Regions from separate parts of the Kitasatospora sp. NPDC096140 genome, predicted to be linked through region 2. Evidence: riboswitches for the same ligand, from Rfam matches in the RefSeq annotation. Region 2 holds a riboswitch; each other region holds the start of a gene.
The links. A riboswitch is a leader RNA that binds a small molecule or an ion and turns the genes downstream of it on or off. The one in region 2 is predicted to bind cyclic di-AMP.
Positions count from the first base shown of each region.

Region 1: it holds a riboswitch for cyclic di-AMP, as region 2 does, so the genes downstream of both, ABT048_RS30635 (peptidoglycan DD-metalloendopeptidase family protein) here and ABT048_RS27860 (transglycosylase family protein) in region 2, are expected to answer to the same signal.
Region 3: it holds a riboswitch for cyclic di-AMP, as region 2 does, so the genes downstream of both, ABT048_RS38200 (hypothetical protein) here and ABT048_RS27860 (transglycosylase family protein) in region 2, are expected to answer to the same signal.
Region 4: it holds a riboswitch for cyclic di-AMP, as region 2 does, so the genes downstream of both, ABT048_RS33695 (M23 family metallopeptidase) here and ABT048_RS27860 (transglycosylase family protein) in region 2, are expected to answer to the same signal.

Region 1 covers NZ_JBEOUW010000036.1:77,058-80,795, forward strand. The annotation lists gene ABT048_RS30630 (DUF2470 domain-containing protein) at 1-397, shown strand, start outside; gene ABT048_RS30635 (peptidoglycan DD-metalloendopeptidase family protein) at 690-1,673, opposite strand; cyclic di-AMP (ydaO/yuaA leader) riboswitch at 1,676-1,856, opposite strand; gene ABT048_RS30640 (MFS transporter) at 2,169-3,707, shown strand.
Region 2 covers NZ_JBEOUW010000030.1:94,185-97,922, reverse strand. The annotation lists gene ABT048_RS27865 (sirohydrochlorin chelatase family protein) at 355-1,314, shown strand; cyclic di-AMP (ydaO/yuaA leader) riboswitch at 1,783-1,944, shown strand; gene ABT048_RS27860 (transglycosylase family protein) at 1,952-3,208, shown strand; gene ABT048_RS27855 (hypothetical protein) at 3,456-3,659, shown strand.
Region 3 covers NZ_JBEOUW010000062.1:36,166-39,903, reverse strand. The annotation lists gene ABT048_RS38205 (hypothetical protein) at 1-491, shown strand, start outside; gene ABT048_RS38200 (hypothetical protein) at 569-1,879, opposite strand; cyclic di-AMP (ydaO/yuaA leader) riboswitch at 1,881-2,010, opposite strand; gene ABT048_RS38195 (esterase/lipase family protein) at 2,313-3,596, opposite strand.
Region 4 covers NZ_JBEOUW010000045.1:25,125-28,862, forward strand. The annotation lists gene ABT048_RS33690 (hypothetical protein) at 1-611, shown strand, start outside; gene ABT048_RS33695 (M23 family metallopeptidase) at 711-1,544, opposite strand; cyclic di-AMP (ydaO/yuaA leader) riboswitch at 1,557-1,715, opposite strand; gene ABT048_RS33700 (YiaA/YiaB family inner membrane protein) at 1,913-2,203, shown strand; gene ABT048_RS33705 (alpha/beta fold hydrolase) at 2,334-3,161, shown strand; gene ABT048_RS33710 (TetR/AcrR family transcriptional regulator) at 3,309-3,738, shown strand, end outside.

The sequences.
Region 1 (3,738 bases), on a different contig from region 2:
CGGCCTCAGCGTCCACCTGCGCGTGGACGTCGCCCACGCCGTCCTCGCCACCCCGTACGGCACCGGCGCGGTCACCGCCGCCGACCTCGCCCACGCCACCCCCGACCCGATGGCCCGCCACGAGGCCGCGATGCTCACCCACTTCGCCGACGACCACGCCGACGCGCTCGACGTCCTCACCCGCCTGCTCGACCCGGTGCTGCTCGCCCGGAACCCGGACGTCCGCCCGCTCGCCCTGGACCGCCACGGCCTGGTGCTGCGCCTGGACCACCCCGACGGGCACCGCGACGTCCGCCTGGTCTTCCCCGAACCGGCCCGCGACGTCGAGGACTTCGGCCACCGGATGCACGACCTGCTGACCGCCGCCCGGTACGGCCAGCCCGCCCACCGCGGCTGACTCCCGATCCCCTTCAGCGCGTTCAGCAGGCGGACCGTCCGACCGGGTTGACCCACCGTCCGGCCGCACCGACCGCCCCCGGAGCGAACCCCCGTGCCGTACCGGCCCCGGAAATGGCAGCGGCCGGCCCGGCTCGCGAGGGAGGTGTGTCCCGCGAGCCGGGCCGGCCTGGGCGTGTCCCGCGCCCATGTCCACTGTGCGGCGATCACCCGGTCGAGCGGTCACCCGACATGACCATCCCGGAGGATCGATTCGCTCCGCAGCAGCGGTGGTTCCTGAAACCCCGGAAGGGTCAGAGCGCGACGCCGTGCGCGCGCAGGTAGGTGACCGGGTTGATGTCCGAGCCGTACTCCGGGGTGGTGCGGATCTCGAAGTGCAGGTGCGGGCCGGTCACGTTGCCGGTGGCGCCGGAGAGGCCGAGCTGCTGGCCGACGGTGACGGTCTGACCGATCTTCACGCCGATCGACGAGAGGTGCGCGTACTGCGCGTACTTGCCGTCGGCGAGCTTGATCTCGACCTCGTTGCCGTAGGCGCCGCCGTTGCCGGCCTTGACCACGACACCGTTGGCGACGGCGCGCAGCGGGGTACCGGTGGAGCAGACGAAGTCCTGGCCGGTGTGGTGGCCGGAGGCCCACATCGAGCCGGCGACACCGTAGGCCTCGCCCAGGACCGGGTTGGCCAGCGGCGCGACGTAGCCGGCGGTGGCGGCGACCGGAGCGGCGGTCACGGCCGGGGCCGGAGCGGCGGTCTGAACCTGGGTCTGCACCGGGGCGGCCGGCTTCGCGGCCTCGGTCTTGGCCTGGACCTTGACCTGCGGCTTGGCCGGCGTGGCGGGCTTGGCCGGAGCGGCCGGCTTCGCCGGGGCGGCGTCGGCGGACGGCGCGGCGGCGTGGCCGGCGATGGTGAGCTGCTGGCCCGGGAAGATCAGGTTCGGGTTGGCGCCGACGACCGAGCGGTTCTGCTCGTACAGCGCGTGCCAGCCGCCCTCGACGTTCTTGACGTCGGCGATCTTGGACAGGGTGTCACCGCTGACGACGCGGTAGCTCTCGTGCGCGGCGGCCGGAGCGGCCTGCGCGGCCGGCTTGGCGTCGGCGGCGGGGGCGACAGCAGCGGCAGCGGCGGGGGCGGCCTGCGCGACCGGGGCGGCCGGGGCGGTGTGGGCCTGGGCGCTGATCGCGGTCACGAGCGGGAGGGCGAAGGAGGCGCCGGTGACGGCGGTGGCGATGCCGATGCGGGCGGCGCGGGGCAGGGCGATACGACGAGCCTGAGCAGGCATGGAAGTTTCCTCTCCGACGCCTGCGAGGTGAGCTGTCGGGTTCGGGCTGGAGTTGCCCGGCCGCATGCGCGGCTTCACCCCAAGCCGGCCCTGGACGCCCGCGCCCTGAGGCGCGAACTCCGGTCCGGCGACTTACCTGTGGGTCCCCCGCTCCTGCCGTACAGAGTTCAGTTCGAACCACCCGGGCAGCGGCAGGACTCGGCGTTCCACCCGGTGGATCCGTCCGGGCTGGCCGGGCGGTCGCTGAACTAAAACCCATCCGTTCGGGTGAAGCAATGTCGATCTCTTGAATCCGCAACGACCCCCGGGGATCCGGTCACCCTCCGAATGATCCGCGGCACCGTGTGTACACAATCCATTCACCCCGTGCCACTGATCCACGACCCTGCGCCGACGACGACGGCGCTGCGCAGTCGTCCGCTCACGCACCGACAGCCTCCAACACACCCACCGGTGAGCCTTGTCACGTACGCCCCACAGGGCCAGGATCGGGCCGTGGCCACCTCCGAAGCAGGCCCCCTGCGCCTGGGCACCGCGCAGGGTCGCTGGGTACTCCTGGCAACGGTGCTCGGATCCAGCATGGCGATGCTCGACGGCACCGTGGTGAACGTCGCCCTGCCCCGCATCGGCGCCGACCTGGGCGCCTCCCTGGCGTCCCTGCAATGGACGCTGAACGCCTATCTGCTCACCCTGGCGGGCCTGATCCTGCTCGGCGGCGCGCTCGGCGACCGGTACGGCAGACGCCGGGTCTTCCTGATCGGCGTGGTCTGGTTCGCCGTCGCCTCCGCGGCCTGCGCCGCCGCGCCGAACATCCAGGTGCTGATCGCCGCCCGCGCCGTCCAGGGCATCGGCGGGGCCCTGCTCACGCCCGGCTCGCTCGCCATGCTCCAGGCCGTCTTCCACCCTGACGACCGCTCGGCGGCGGTCGGCCTGTGGTCCGGCCTCGGCGGGGTGTCGGCCGCGGTCGGCCCCTTCCTCGGCGGCTGGCTGGTGGACGGCCCCGGCTGGCGCTGGATCTTCCTGCTGAACCTGCCGCTCGCGGCCGCCGTCATCGCGGTCACCACCCGGTCCGTACCGGAGAGCCGGGACGAGAGCGCCACCGGCCGCTTCGACGTGCTGGGCGCGGTGCTCGCCGCGCTCGCGCTCGGCGCGATCACCTACGCGCTGACCGCGGCCGGCGAGGGCGTGTCCCCCGCGGTCTGGGTCAGCGGCGTGATCGGCGTGGTGCTCGGCGTCGCCTTCGTCACCGTCGAGCGCCGCGCGCCCGAACCGATGCTGCCGCTCGGCCTCTTCTCCTCCCGGCTGTTCACCGCCGTGAACCTGGTGACCCTCTGCGTGTACGCGGCCTTCAGCGGCGTGTTCTTCCTGCTGGTGGTGCAGCTGCAGATCGTCGCCGGGTTCTCACCGCTGGTCTCGGGCTTCGCGCTGGTGCCGATCACCATCCTGATGCTGCTGCTGTCGGCGCGCGCCGGCCGGCTCGGCAAGCGGATCGGCCCGCGGATCCCGCTCACCGTCGGCCCCCTGATCTGCGCCGCCGGGGTGCTGCTGATGCTCCGCATCGGCTCCGACTCGTCGTACTGGACGGACGTGCTGCCCGCCGTCACGGTGATGGGCTGCGGGATGACCCTGCTGGTGGCGCCGCTGACGGCGACGGTGCTGGCCGCCGTCGAGGTCCGGCACGCGGGCATCGCCAGCGGGGTCAACAACGCCGCCGCCCGCGCGGCCGGCCTGCTCGCGGTGGCCGCCCTGCCGGCCCTGGCCGGGCTGAGCGGCAACGCCTACCAGGTGCCCTCCGAGGTCGACTCCGCCTTCCACACGGCGATGCTGATCTGCGCGGGCCTGCTGGCCTCCGGCGGGCTGATCGCCTTCGCCACCATCCGGGGCAACGTGCTGGCGCCCGAGGAGAAGCCGGTCGCCGAGCCGAACTGCGACTGGCCCTGCGGCACCACCACCCCGCCCTTCGACCCGGGCCACGTCCACACGCGCGAGGGCCCCGCCACCGGTCCGGCGGCGGGGCCCACGCCCGAGAGCTGACGCGACGTCACCTCACCGGGACGTCACGGGA
Region 2 (3,738 bases):
CGGTACGTAAACGGACATAGCCGACTGAATCACCGGGGTCGCGATAACCGGCCGTGAGCGGCCCCCCGCTTAATGTTGATCTTCGAATGCCGGGAGTCGCACCGCCGTGACCCTCCGTCAGGCGACCTCCGGGCTGTGAGACATCTCACGCGCCGCGACTGCAACGCCGCACCCCGTCCGGCACGTCCAGGCAATGAGCCGCGCCCGCACGGGGGTTGGGTGTGGAATGTCCGGATTGTAGGCAAACCGCCCGAACCCGATGCGGCGGACACACCGGGTTCGCACAGCGGCCGCGCGAAACCCGTACGGCAGCCGACTGCAGGCCGGACGGGCAGATGTCCTACGATCTCCGGCATGAGCACCGCAGCCATTCCGGGCGCGCCACTGCCCGTCCGCACTCCAGGCTCCCGTGCGCGGGGGCGCCATCGTCGTCCCGAGCGCCCCGAGATTCCGACCGGCGCGCCGGCCCTGGTGCTCGCCGTGCCCACGGCCGCCGGGCCCGAGTCCCGCTCGGTCGTCGAGGAGCTGCTCTCCATCGTCCGCAGCGAGCAGAACGGCGTCCAGGCCGCAGTCGGCTACCTCCCCGGCGACTCCGCCGAGGGTGAGGGCGGCGAGGACCGTACCGTCGCCGAACTCCTGGCCACGGCCGCCGAGGCCGGCCTGCCGATGCCCGTCCTGGTGCCGCTGGTGCCCGGTCCGCACGGCTTCCTGCCCGAACTCCACGCGCTCGCCGCCGAGTACGGCGCGCCCGTCACCGACGCGCTCGGCCCGCACCCGCTGCTCGCCGAGGCCGTCCACGTGCGACTCTCCGAGGCCGGGCTGGCCCGCGCCGACCGCGCCCGCCTCTTCGCCATCGCGACCGCCGCGGACGGCGTGGTCCTGACCACCGTCGGCGGCGAGGACGCCGCCGCCGCAGCCGGCATCACCGGCGTGCTGCTGGCCGCCCGCCTGGCCGTGCCGGTCGTGGCCGCCGCGCTCGACGTGCCCGGCTCGGTGGCCGCGGCCGTCGACCACCTCAAGGAGACCGGCTCCCAGCGCCCGGCGCTGGCCCCGCTGGTGATCGGGCCGGAGGCCGACTCCGAGCTGCTCGCCGCGGCCGCCGAGGAGACCGGCTGCCCGTCGGCGGCGCCGCTGGGCGCGTACCCGACCGTCGGCCAGCTGATCGCCTCGACCTACCTGGCCGCGCTGCCCGCACCGTCCGCGGAGGAGCTGGCGCGGGCCGAGGCGGAGGCGGCGGCCGCCGCCGAGGCCGAGGGGGTCGTGGAGGGCACCCGTGGCGCCCACGCGGCCGCCGAGGGGCCTGCCGGACAGTAGCGGACACCGCGCGCCCGTCGGCGCGCACACGGGGCCCGGAACGGTTTGCGTTCCGGGCCCTTCGCTTTGCCCGCTTTCCTGCTCTTGCGGCGTACGGGAGTTACCGGAGTTAAGCGAACAATGAATGGAATGTCCGTTCTGCTGCTGTTTGCCGGGGAATGGCGAGCGCACTCCGGGGCGCTCGAATCACGTCCGCTCCACTGGTTCGACCGGTGCGCCGTTTCGCGCTTCGACACACCGTCATGCCATTCCTGAGGCAAAGACAGTTGTGGGCATCCGCAATCGCATTGCCGAAAAACGATCATTTACGATCATGATTAGCCGCCAATTTGGCACTACCCACTAATCCGTGATGCGCGTCACAGCTATTTGCAGTTTGAACTTAAGTCTGCTTAACGTGCTCCCCGTTCGTGACCACACGGACCCAGTTCATCCGCGACGCCGAGTCCTGCCGTCGGATGTCCTGGCAGCGCGAAAACGCACCACGGCAGGAGCGGGGGACCCACAGGTAAGTCGCCCCGGACCGCTCCCAGGAACGGTTCAGGGCTAGGGGTGAAGCCGCGCTCACGCGCGGCCGGGCAACTCCGGCCCGAATCCGACAGCTCACCTCGCAGGCGTGGGAGAGGACCGCGTCTTCATGCTGCCCACCAACGGCACCCGTCTGTCCAGCCGCACCCGCCGCGTGATCGCCGCCATCGGCGTCGCGGGCGTCGGCCTCACCGTCCCGTGCCTCGTCTCCGGCACCGCCTCCGCCGCCTCTGTCGCGACCTGGGACAAGGTCGCCCAGTGCGAGAGCAGCGGCAACTGGAGCATCAACACCGGCAACGGCTTCTACGGCGGCCTCCAGTTCACCCAGAGCACCTGGTCCGCCTTCGGCGGCACCGCCTACGCCTCGCGCGCCGACCTGGCCACCAAGGACCAGCAGATCGCCGTCGCGGAGAAGGTCCTCGCCTCGCAGGGCCCCGGCGCCTGGCCCGTCTGCTCCGTCAAGGCCGGCCTGACCAAGGGCGGCACCCCCGCCGCCGTCGACACCTCGGCCGCTGCCGCCCCGGCCGCCCCGGCCGCTCCGGCTGCCAAGCCCGCCGCCCAGACCCAGACCCCGGCCCCGGCGGCCAAGCCCGCCAAGCCGGCCGCGCCCGCCCAGGACGCCGCCGACTCCGCCGCCGGCACCTGGGCCCAGAAGCGCCAGCAGGCCGCCCAGAGCGACGACTACACCGTGGTCGAGGGCGACTGGCTGTCCTCGATCGCGGACAAGCACAACGTCCAGGGCGGCTGGGAGCGGCTGTACGAGCTCAACCGCAGCACCCTGACCGACGGCCCGAACACCATCTACCCGGGCCAGCACCTGACCTTCGGTGACCACGGCCAGACCCAGCAGTCCGCCTCCTCGGACAAGTCCGGCTCGGACTTCACCTGGTTCAACCGCTCGCAGAAGTCCGGTCAGTCCGCGAACGGCGGTTCCGTGAACGCCAAGCCGGTCGCCCAGACCCAGACCCCGGCCGCCCAGGCCCCGGCGCAGGCCCCGGCCGCCAGCGGCAGCATGGCCGCCGCGGTCGCCTTCGCCGAGTCCAAGGTCGGCCAGGCGTACGTCTACGGCGGCACCGGCAACGGCGGCTGGGACTGCTCCGGCCTGACCCAGGCCGCCCTGCGCGCCGCGGGCATCTCCGTCCCGCGCGTCGCCGCCGACCAGGCCGCCGCCAGCACCCACGTCTCGCTGGACAGCCTGCAGCCGGGCGACCTGCTGTTCTGGTCCAACAACGGCAAGGACTCGGGCGTCTACCACGTCGCGATCTACGTCGGTGGCGGCAAGTACGTCGAGGCCGCCAACCCGAGCGCGGGTGTGCGCGAGCAGACCGTCGCCAACTGGGCCCCGGACTTCGCCGGCCGGGTCTGAGCACGGCGAGACGGCTGACGGCAGACAGCTGACAGCTGACAGCTGACAGATTTCAACATCTGTCAGCTGTCATCCGTCGTCCGCAGATCGCGGGCCGTCGGCCGTCGGCCGTCGCCAACCGAACACTGATCACCCGCCACCCCCGGGGAAGAGTCTGGTCGCTCCTCCCCGGGGGTCGCGGCGTATCCCCGTGGTGGAACCGGACCCGAACGGGCATGCTGCTGCTCTGCACCCGAGGAGGAGTCACATGGCCCAGGTCACCGTCACGCTCGACGCGAACCTCGCGATCGACGCGATGATGCTCTCCGGTACCACGAACCCGCAGGACGCCGTCGAACTGGTCCTGCGCGACTACCTGGCCCGCGGCCGCCGCACCGAGGCCCGCACCGGCGACCCGGCCGACGGCAACCGCCTCGCCCAGGACCGCACCGGCGACACCGAGCACGGCTGAGCGCAGTCGAGATCTGCCGAGCGCTGCCGAGCAGGGCCGCGCACAGGCACGCCGAAGGGCCCCGGAGAGCAACTGCCCT
Region 3 (3,738 bases), on a different contig from region 2:
TCGTGCCCGTCGCGCCGGGCGCACCGGGCGCACCGGGCGGGTCCGCCGGCCCCGCGGTGTCGACGCTGCCGGCCCTGGTCGCCCAGCCGTCCCACTCCCGCCTGCAGGTGGTCCGGCTCGACCCGGAGGCGGCAGCGCCCGACGGCACCACGACGATCCACGCCTTCGTCGCCAACCGTGGCCCGGAGACCACCGCCTCCCCGTTCACGGTCGTGGTCACCCTGCCGCCGGGTGTGACCCCGGTGGGCCCGTTCTTCCCCGAGGACTGCGAGGTGTTCCAGGGCGGCCACCGGGTGCGCTGCGTCTTCGGCCCCGGGCTGAAGGAGGGGCGCAGCGCGACCGCCCTCGTCCCGGTCCGGCTGGACCCCGACCTGCCCGTGGGAACCCTGAGCGGCGGCTGGGTCGCGGTGCGCAGCGCGGACGACCAGGACGAGAGCAGCCACCGGCAGCCGTTCGACATCACGGTCGCCGAGCCGGCCGACGGCTCCTGAACCACGTCGACCCACCGGTCACCGGCCGCCGGCGAGCGGCTGCCGGCTTCCGGTGACCGGTGGGACGCCCTACCCGACTACCGGTAGACGCGGACGTAGTCGGCGGCCATGGTGATCGGAGCGGTCCCCTGCGGCGCGGGGTGGTACTGGCCCGCGCACACCGAGAGGTTGAGGATCAGGTACGCCGACCAGTTGGCGCCGACGCCCTTGCCGTCCGAGAAGACCTTCGCGCCGTTGACGTACCAGTCCACCGAGTTGGCGCCGTAGTAGGTGCCGATGGTCACCCACTGGTCCTTCGCGACGGCGCTCGCGTCGGTGTAGTACTTCGCGTTGCCGGGGTTGACGTGGTTGGTCAGCTCCAGCAGGTTCGGGTTGTCGGGGTGGTACTCGAAGGAGTCGACCTCGCCGTTGCCGTTCTTCCAGGTCCACAGGGCGGGCCAGGCGCCGGTGCCGGCGGGCAGCTTGACCCGGGTCTCGGCGTAGTCGCCGGTCTTGACCTGGAAGCCCTCGCCGGAGCCCTCGGTGGTCAGGAAGCCGGTGTTCCAGGACTGCTTGCCGTTCTCCAGGGCCGGGCCGCCGGAGGTGGCGGTGAAGGTGGCGACCCCGTTCGCGACGCTGACGTTGTTCTTGTTCAGCCAGTCCAGCTTGTTGTCGTCCGGGTTGTGGTTCCCGTACTTGTAGGCGGTGCTCTTGTCGCCGACCCAGCGCTGGCCCCAGGAGATGGCGCTGTTGAACTCGTCGGACCAGGTCAGCGACTTGCCGGCGACCGGGGAGGACGGCGCGGGGGTGGTCGCGCTCGCCGTGGCGCTGGGGCTCGGCGCGGGGGTCGCGGTGGCGCTCGGGGTCGGCGTGGCGCTCGGGGTCTGCGTGGGGGTCGGCGCCGGGGTCGGGGTGGCCGTCGGGGCCGGGGCCGGGGTGGCGGTGGCCGAGACCACCAGCTGCTGCGAGGGCAGGTTGTGCCAGACGCCGCCGAGGTCCTGCCAGAATCCGAACTCGGTGTACGTCCCGGCCGGCAGGGTGCGCGCGCCGCTGGTGAAGTTCACGCCGCTCGGGCAGATATGCACGTTGGAGGCGTTGCCGGGGAAGTCGAGGTTGGTGCCGCGCGCGTCGCGGACGCCCACGCCCACGGTCTTGGCGGTGAAGCAGGCCGAGGAGTGCAGGCCGAGCGAGGCGGTGGCGGCCTTGCCCGCGACCATGGTGGCGGGGGCGAGCCGGTCCTGGGTGACGGTCGGCGCGGTGGCCGCCTGGGCACCGGTGACGGACGGCACGCCGAGCAGGCCGGCGCCGCTGATGGCGAGCGCCCCGGTGGCGGCGAAGGCGGCGTTGCGGCCGCGGTGGGAGGGGCGGGCGTGACGCGGTGCACGGCGCCGGGCAGCAGGCTTGGGCATGAGGTGACCTCTGCGACGCCTGCGAGGTTAGCTGTCGGGTTCGGGCTGCAGTTGCCCGGCCGCCTGTGGAGCGGCTTCACCCCTAGCCTCGACCCGTACGCGCGAGCGCACGGGCCGGGCGCCGACCTTGGTTTCCCCGCTCCCGTCCGCTGTGGTGCTCGGTGACCCGCCGACGGGTGGACGGGACTCGGCGTCCCGGCGGCGGGGTCCGCCAGGGGCGGACGACCGTTGCAGGCTAGGCAGGCCGTACGTGAACGGACAACTCCGGCGGACGGGTTGTCGCGCAGCTCACAGTGGCGTCGATCAACGACGCTGTGTGGCGGCCGAGTTGATCAGTTCACGTGGCCTGGAACGATGCCCGGCGGGGTGGCTCTGCGGGTGTCCGGCCGGGCGTTCCGGTTGCGCGTTCCGGTTGCGCGTTCCGGCCGGGCGTTCAGCCGAGCCAGGCGTCCACCTGGCTCTCGGCCTCCGGCGCCCACCCGAGCTCCAGGTGGTCGAGGCCGCTCAGCAGCCGGGTGCCGCCGACCGTCGCGATGCCGGTGGTGTCCAGGGCGCTCGCCGTGAACACGATGCCGTCACTGGGCCCGCGGTTCTCGTTGAGCACGCCCGGGATGTCCGCCGACCCGCCGGCCAGCAGGTAGGTGCGCACCGCGGCCGGGATCCCGGCCTGCTGGAGCGGGGCGATCAGGGAGCCCGCGTCGATCGCCGCCTGGATGCCCTGGCCGGAGGTGTAGAACCCCTGGCCGCCGTAGTAGGTGGTCCACCAGTCCTGGGCGCTGCCGTCCACTCCGTACCTGCCGTCCCAGCGGGCGAGCAGCTGGCGCTGGCCCGGGTAGCAGTCGTACCCGCCGGCCGGCAGCACGCCGAGGCAGGGTTGCGCGGTGTACGTGCCGTAGCAGGTCATGTACAGGTGCGGGGACGGTGCGTTGGCGGTGCCGCCGCAGGCCGGCCACGTCGCCAGGTCGAACGACCAGCCGTGGGCGTAGACGTAGTCGAGCCCGCCGTTCGGCCCGCCGAGGGTGACCAGACGGCGCACGTCGCCCGCGTACGCCCGCCCCCAGGACGGCCGCACCGAGGACACGTACGCCCTGGCGGCGACCTCGCCCTTGCTCCAGGCGACCACGTCGACCTGCGGGGCCCCGAGGCGGGCCCGGATCAGCGCGATCGCGTCGCCGACGGCCTGCGCCTGGAGCAGGTTGTCACCGTGCTTGTGGGCGAAGCCGATGGCGAAGACCCGGTGGCCGGTGCCGGCGAGGTACTGGGCGAGGCCGGTGGACGGGCAGGTCGCGGCGCCGCAGGTGCCGCTCTCCCCCGGGTTCGCCCAGGCGCGGTCGGCGTTGTCGTTGGCGCCGTGGACCAGCAGGACGGGCGTGGCCCGGCTGCCGGTGTCCCAGCCGGTGGCGGAGTAGAGCAGGAAGCGGCCGGAGGAGGGCTCACCGGTGCCGAAGTACGTCCGGCGGGCTCCGTCCTGGTCGCCGCGGCCGTCGGACGGGAACTGCTCGGTGCGGAAGCCGGGGGTGGTGTCGAGGTAGCGCTCGACCTTGGCCCAGCCGTTGCCGGGGGCGGGGAAGGCGGCTTCCAGGGTGAGGGCGGCGGTGGCGGTCCCCGCTCGGGCGGAGGCGGTCCCAGCTCGGGCGGAGGCGGGGGCGGAGGTGCCGAGGAGGAGGGCGGCGAGGGCCAGTAGGACGGCGGTGAGCGTGGTGGGGGTACGTCTCACGCGGGCGTGTCTCGCGCCGGTACCGGCCGTGGGGGTGCGTCTCATGGCCGGACGGTAGGACCGGTGCGCGACGGGTGCCCATGTGCCGGTCGCACACCCGGTGAGCAGCGCTGTGGCGATCCGTACCGTGGCAAAGCGATGA
Region 4 (3,738 bases), on a different contig from region 2:
TGCTGATCGACCACCAGCGGGCGGCCCGGCGGCTCAACGCCAAGCGCCAGGAGCGGCTGCACGCCGAGGCCGAGTGGCAGGGCGAGGTCGCGGCCGGGCTGCTGCGCCGCGCCGACCTGGTGACCTGGCCCCGGCTGTACGCGCTGCTGCTGCACGCGCACGGGGTGGACGTCGCGGACGGGGCGGCGGTGCGGGACTGGCTGACCGGCTTCGCCGGGCTGGCGGAGGAGGAGCGGCTGGCCGCGTACGAGGCGCTGGTGCCCACCGGCTGGCTGGACGAGCCGGACGAGCAGGGCTGGGGACCGGGACGGGTGCTGTCGGTCGGCATGGCCACGGACGGCGCCCGGCGGCTGCTGGAGCAGGGCCTGATGCGGCGCAGCTACCGCAACCTGGCCGAGCTGACCGCGCTCGGGCGCCCGATGCCGGACGAACTGGCCGGGGACTTCGGGCACTTCGAGGACGCGGCGGTCGACGCGGCGCTCGACCTGTTCGGGGAGTGGACGGTGCCCGGGCTGCCGCGGCTGCTGGTGGCGGAGTTCCCGGAGCTGGCGCCGGAGCCGGGCCAGGAGGAGATCGACGCCTACCTGGCGCAGCTGCCCGCCGAGGAGTAGCCGCCGTGGCACCCGGAAGCCCCCGGCCGCGTGCGGCCGGGGGCTTCCGGGTGACTGTTGCGGGCTTCCGGGAGGCCGCTACGGGCCTCCGGGTGTCCGTTACGGGTTGAGGCCGTGCTGCTGGAGCCAGGGCTCCGGGTCGACCGGGGCGCCGCCGCCGGGGCGGACCTCCAGGTGCAGGTGCGGGCCGGTGACGTTGCCGGTCGCGCCGACCTTGCCGATCTGCTGGCCGGAGGTGACCTTGCCGGAGCCCGCGATGATCGAGGAGAGGTGGCAGTACCAGATCTCGGTGCCGTCGGGCAGGGTCTCGACGATCCGGTAGCCGTAGGAGCCGGACCAGCCGGCCGAGGTGATGGTGCCCTGGCCGAGCGCGTAGACCGGGGTGCCGGTGTCGGCGGCGAAGTCCAGGCCGGTGTGCAGGTTGGCCCAGTAGCGGGCGCTCTGGCCGTAGTGGGCGGAGAGCCGGTAGTCCTTCACCGGGAGGGTGAGGGCGGCGGCCCGCTTGGCCTCCGCCTCCTCGGCGGCGCGCTTGGCCTCGGCCTCCTTGGCGGCGGCCTTGGCCTCGGCCTCCTGCGCGGCCTGCACGCGGGCGGTCTCCTCGGCGGCGGTGCGCTGGCTGTCGGCCTGCTGCTGGATGCGGGCGGCGAGCGCGAGGCCGGGGTCGGCGGAGAGGGCGACCGGCGTCTCGTCCGGGGCCTCGACGGCGGGTGCGGCGGCCGGGGTGGCCGAGGCGAAGCCGGTGGCGCCCAGGGTGGCGGCGACGGCGGTGACGCCGAGCAGCGGGGAGGTGCCGCGGACCTGGCGCGGCATCCGGTGCCGGTTGGTCTCGGCCTCCGGGCCGAGGGCCTCGGGGCCGTCCGCACCGGGGTGGTCGAGGAGCTGGGTACCGGCTGCGGGGCCGGCCGGGTGTGCCGGAGTGTGCGTCGACGCCACGGAGGCGCGCTCCTTTCCTTCCTTCGCGCCTACCGGGTTAGCTGACGGGTTCGGAGCAGGAAGGTCTCCTACGGCCGGGCCGGGGCCCCGCCGATTCACCCCAAGGAACGTGGTTCCCCGGCTCCCTGACCTGCCCGGAGGCCGGCCGGCGGGATTAGGCGACGGCGCACGGTGCCGTCTGGGTACGGCGTTGACAACCGCGCTGCGTTATCAAACGTTAATCCTAGGACGCTCTGATTCCAAGCCATCCGTCCGGGACGGCCGTGGAGCGAGTGATAGGACGTCAACGAACGCCCCTTCGACACGAGCACCCCATCTGAGTACTCCTACTCATGTGCGGCCCGGTCGGGCGGCCGCATCCTGACGCCATGAGCGCACCGATGCAGAACCGCACGACGGCCGCCTACTACATCCAGGCCATCCTCTCCTTCGCCCTGTCGGGCACGGCCCTCGCCGTCGGGATCGCCTACCTGCCGGTCGGCGGGTGGACCCGGGCGTTCCTCGGGATCGGCCTCCTCTACACCGTCAGCTCCGCGTTCACCCTGGCGAAGGTGGTCCGGGACCGGCAGGAGACGAACGAGATCGTCAGCCGGGTCGACCAGGCCCGGCTGGAGAAGCTGCTCAGCGAGCACGACCCGTTCAAGGTCGAGGGGGTCTGAGGCGGGCCGCCCGACACCCCCTCCCCCCTCCGCCGCGGTCGAGCACTTGACGGCTAAGGCTATTAGCCTTAGCTTTATGGCTATCGGCAGCACCGCCGATGCCCGCAGCGGAGGACCGAGGAGGCCCACCATGAACGCCACCATCACCCCGGACACCCAGTACCTGACCCTCCCCGGCGGGCGGATCGCCTTCGACGACACCCGGCAGGGCGACGGCACCCCCGTCGTCCTGCTGCCCGGCATGCTCGACAGCCGCGCCGCGTACCGGCACCTCCGCCCGCTGCTCGTCGCCGCCGGCCACCGGGTCGTCACCATGGACCTGCGCGGCTTCGGCGAGTCGTCCATCGCCTGGGACGACTACGGCCCCGCCGCCATCGCCGACGACGTCCTCGCCCTGCTCGACCACCTCGGCATCGAGCGCGCCGTCCTCGCCGGGAACTCCTACACCGGCGCGACGGTCGTCAAGGTCGCCGGGGACGCGCCGGAGCGGGTCGCCGGGATCGTCCTGATCGACGCCTTCGTCGAGAACCCGCGGCCCGGCGCCCTGATGCGCGGCGTGCTCGGCCTGATGGGCGCGGCGCTCGTCCACTGGCCCGCCTTCTGGGGCTTCTACCTGCGCCGGATGGCCTTCCCCGGCGCCAAGCCCGCCGACTTCGACGCCTACGTGAACGGGCTGGTCGCCGCGCTGCGCACCCCGGGCCGCAAGACCGCCACCCGCGGGTACGTCACCGGGAACTCCTCGCCGGTCGGCTGGACGGCCGCCGTGCGGTGCCCGGCGCTGGTGGTCATGGGCAGCAAGGACCCCGACTTCCCGAGGCCGGAGCTCGTCGCCGACCGGCAGGTCGCGGCACTGGGCGCGCGGAAGGCGATGATCGAAGGGTCCGGGCACTACCCGATGGCCGACGACCCGCAGGCCACCGCGGACGCCCTGCTGCCCTTCCTCGCCGAACTCGCCTGACCGCCCGACCGCCGGTCCACCCGGCCCACCCGGCCCACCCGGCCCACCCGGCCCGCCACCGGCCCACCACCGGCCGGCCACCGGGCCGACCACGGCGGGACCACCGCCCGACCGCCGCCGACTCCCGCACGAGAGAAGCCCGAAACCATGCCCCGCATAGGACTGACCCCCGACCAGGTCGTCGACCACGCCATCGCCCTCCTGGACGAACAGGGCACCGAAGCCCTCACCCTCGCCGCGGTCGCCGCCCGGGCCGGCGTCGCCACCCCTTCGCTGTACAAGCACGTCAGCGGTGGCCTCGCCGAACTGCGGCGGCTGATCGCCGTCCGGGTCACCGGGGAACTGGCCGACTGCCTCGCCGCCGCCGCGGTCGGCCGCAGCGGGGACGACGCCGTCGCCGCCGTCCTGCGCGCCTACCACGCGTACGCCACCGAGCACCCGCACCGCTACAACGCCCTCCCCCAGGCCCCGCAGCCCGACGACGACCTCGCCGAAGCGGCCGCGCGACTCGTCGGCGTGATCATCGCCGTCCTGCGGGAGTACGGGCTCGACGGCTCCGAGGCGATCCACGCCGCCC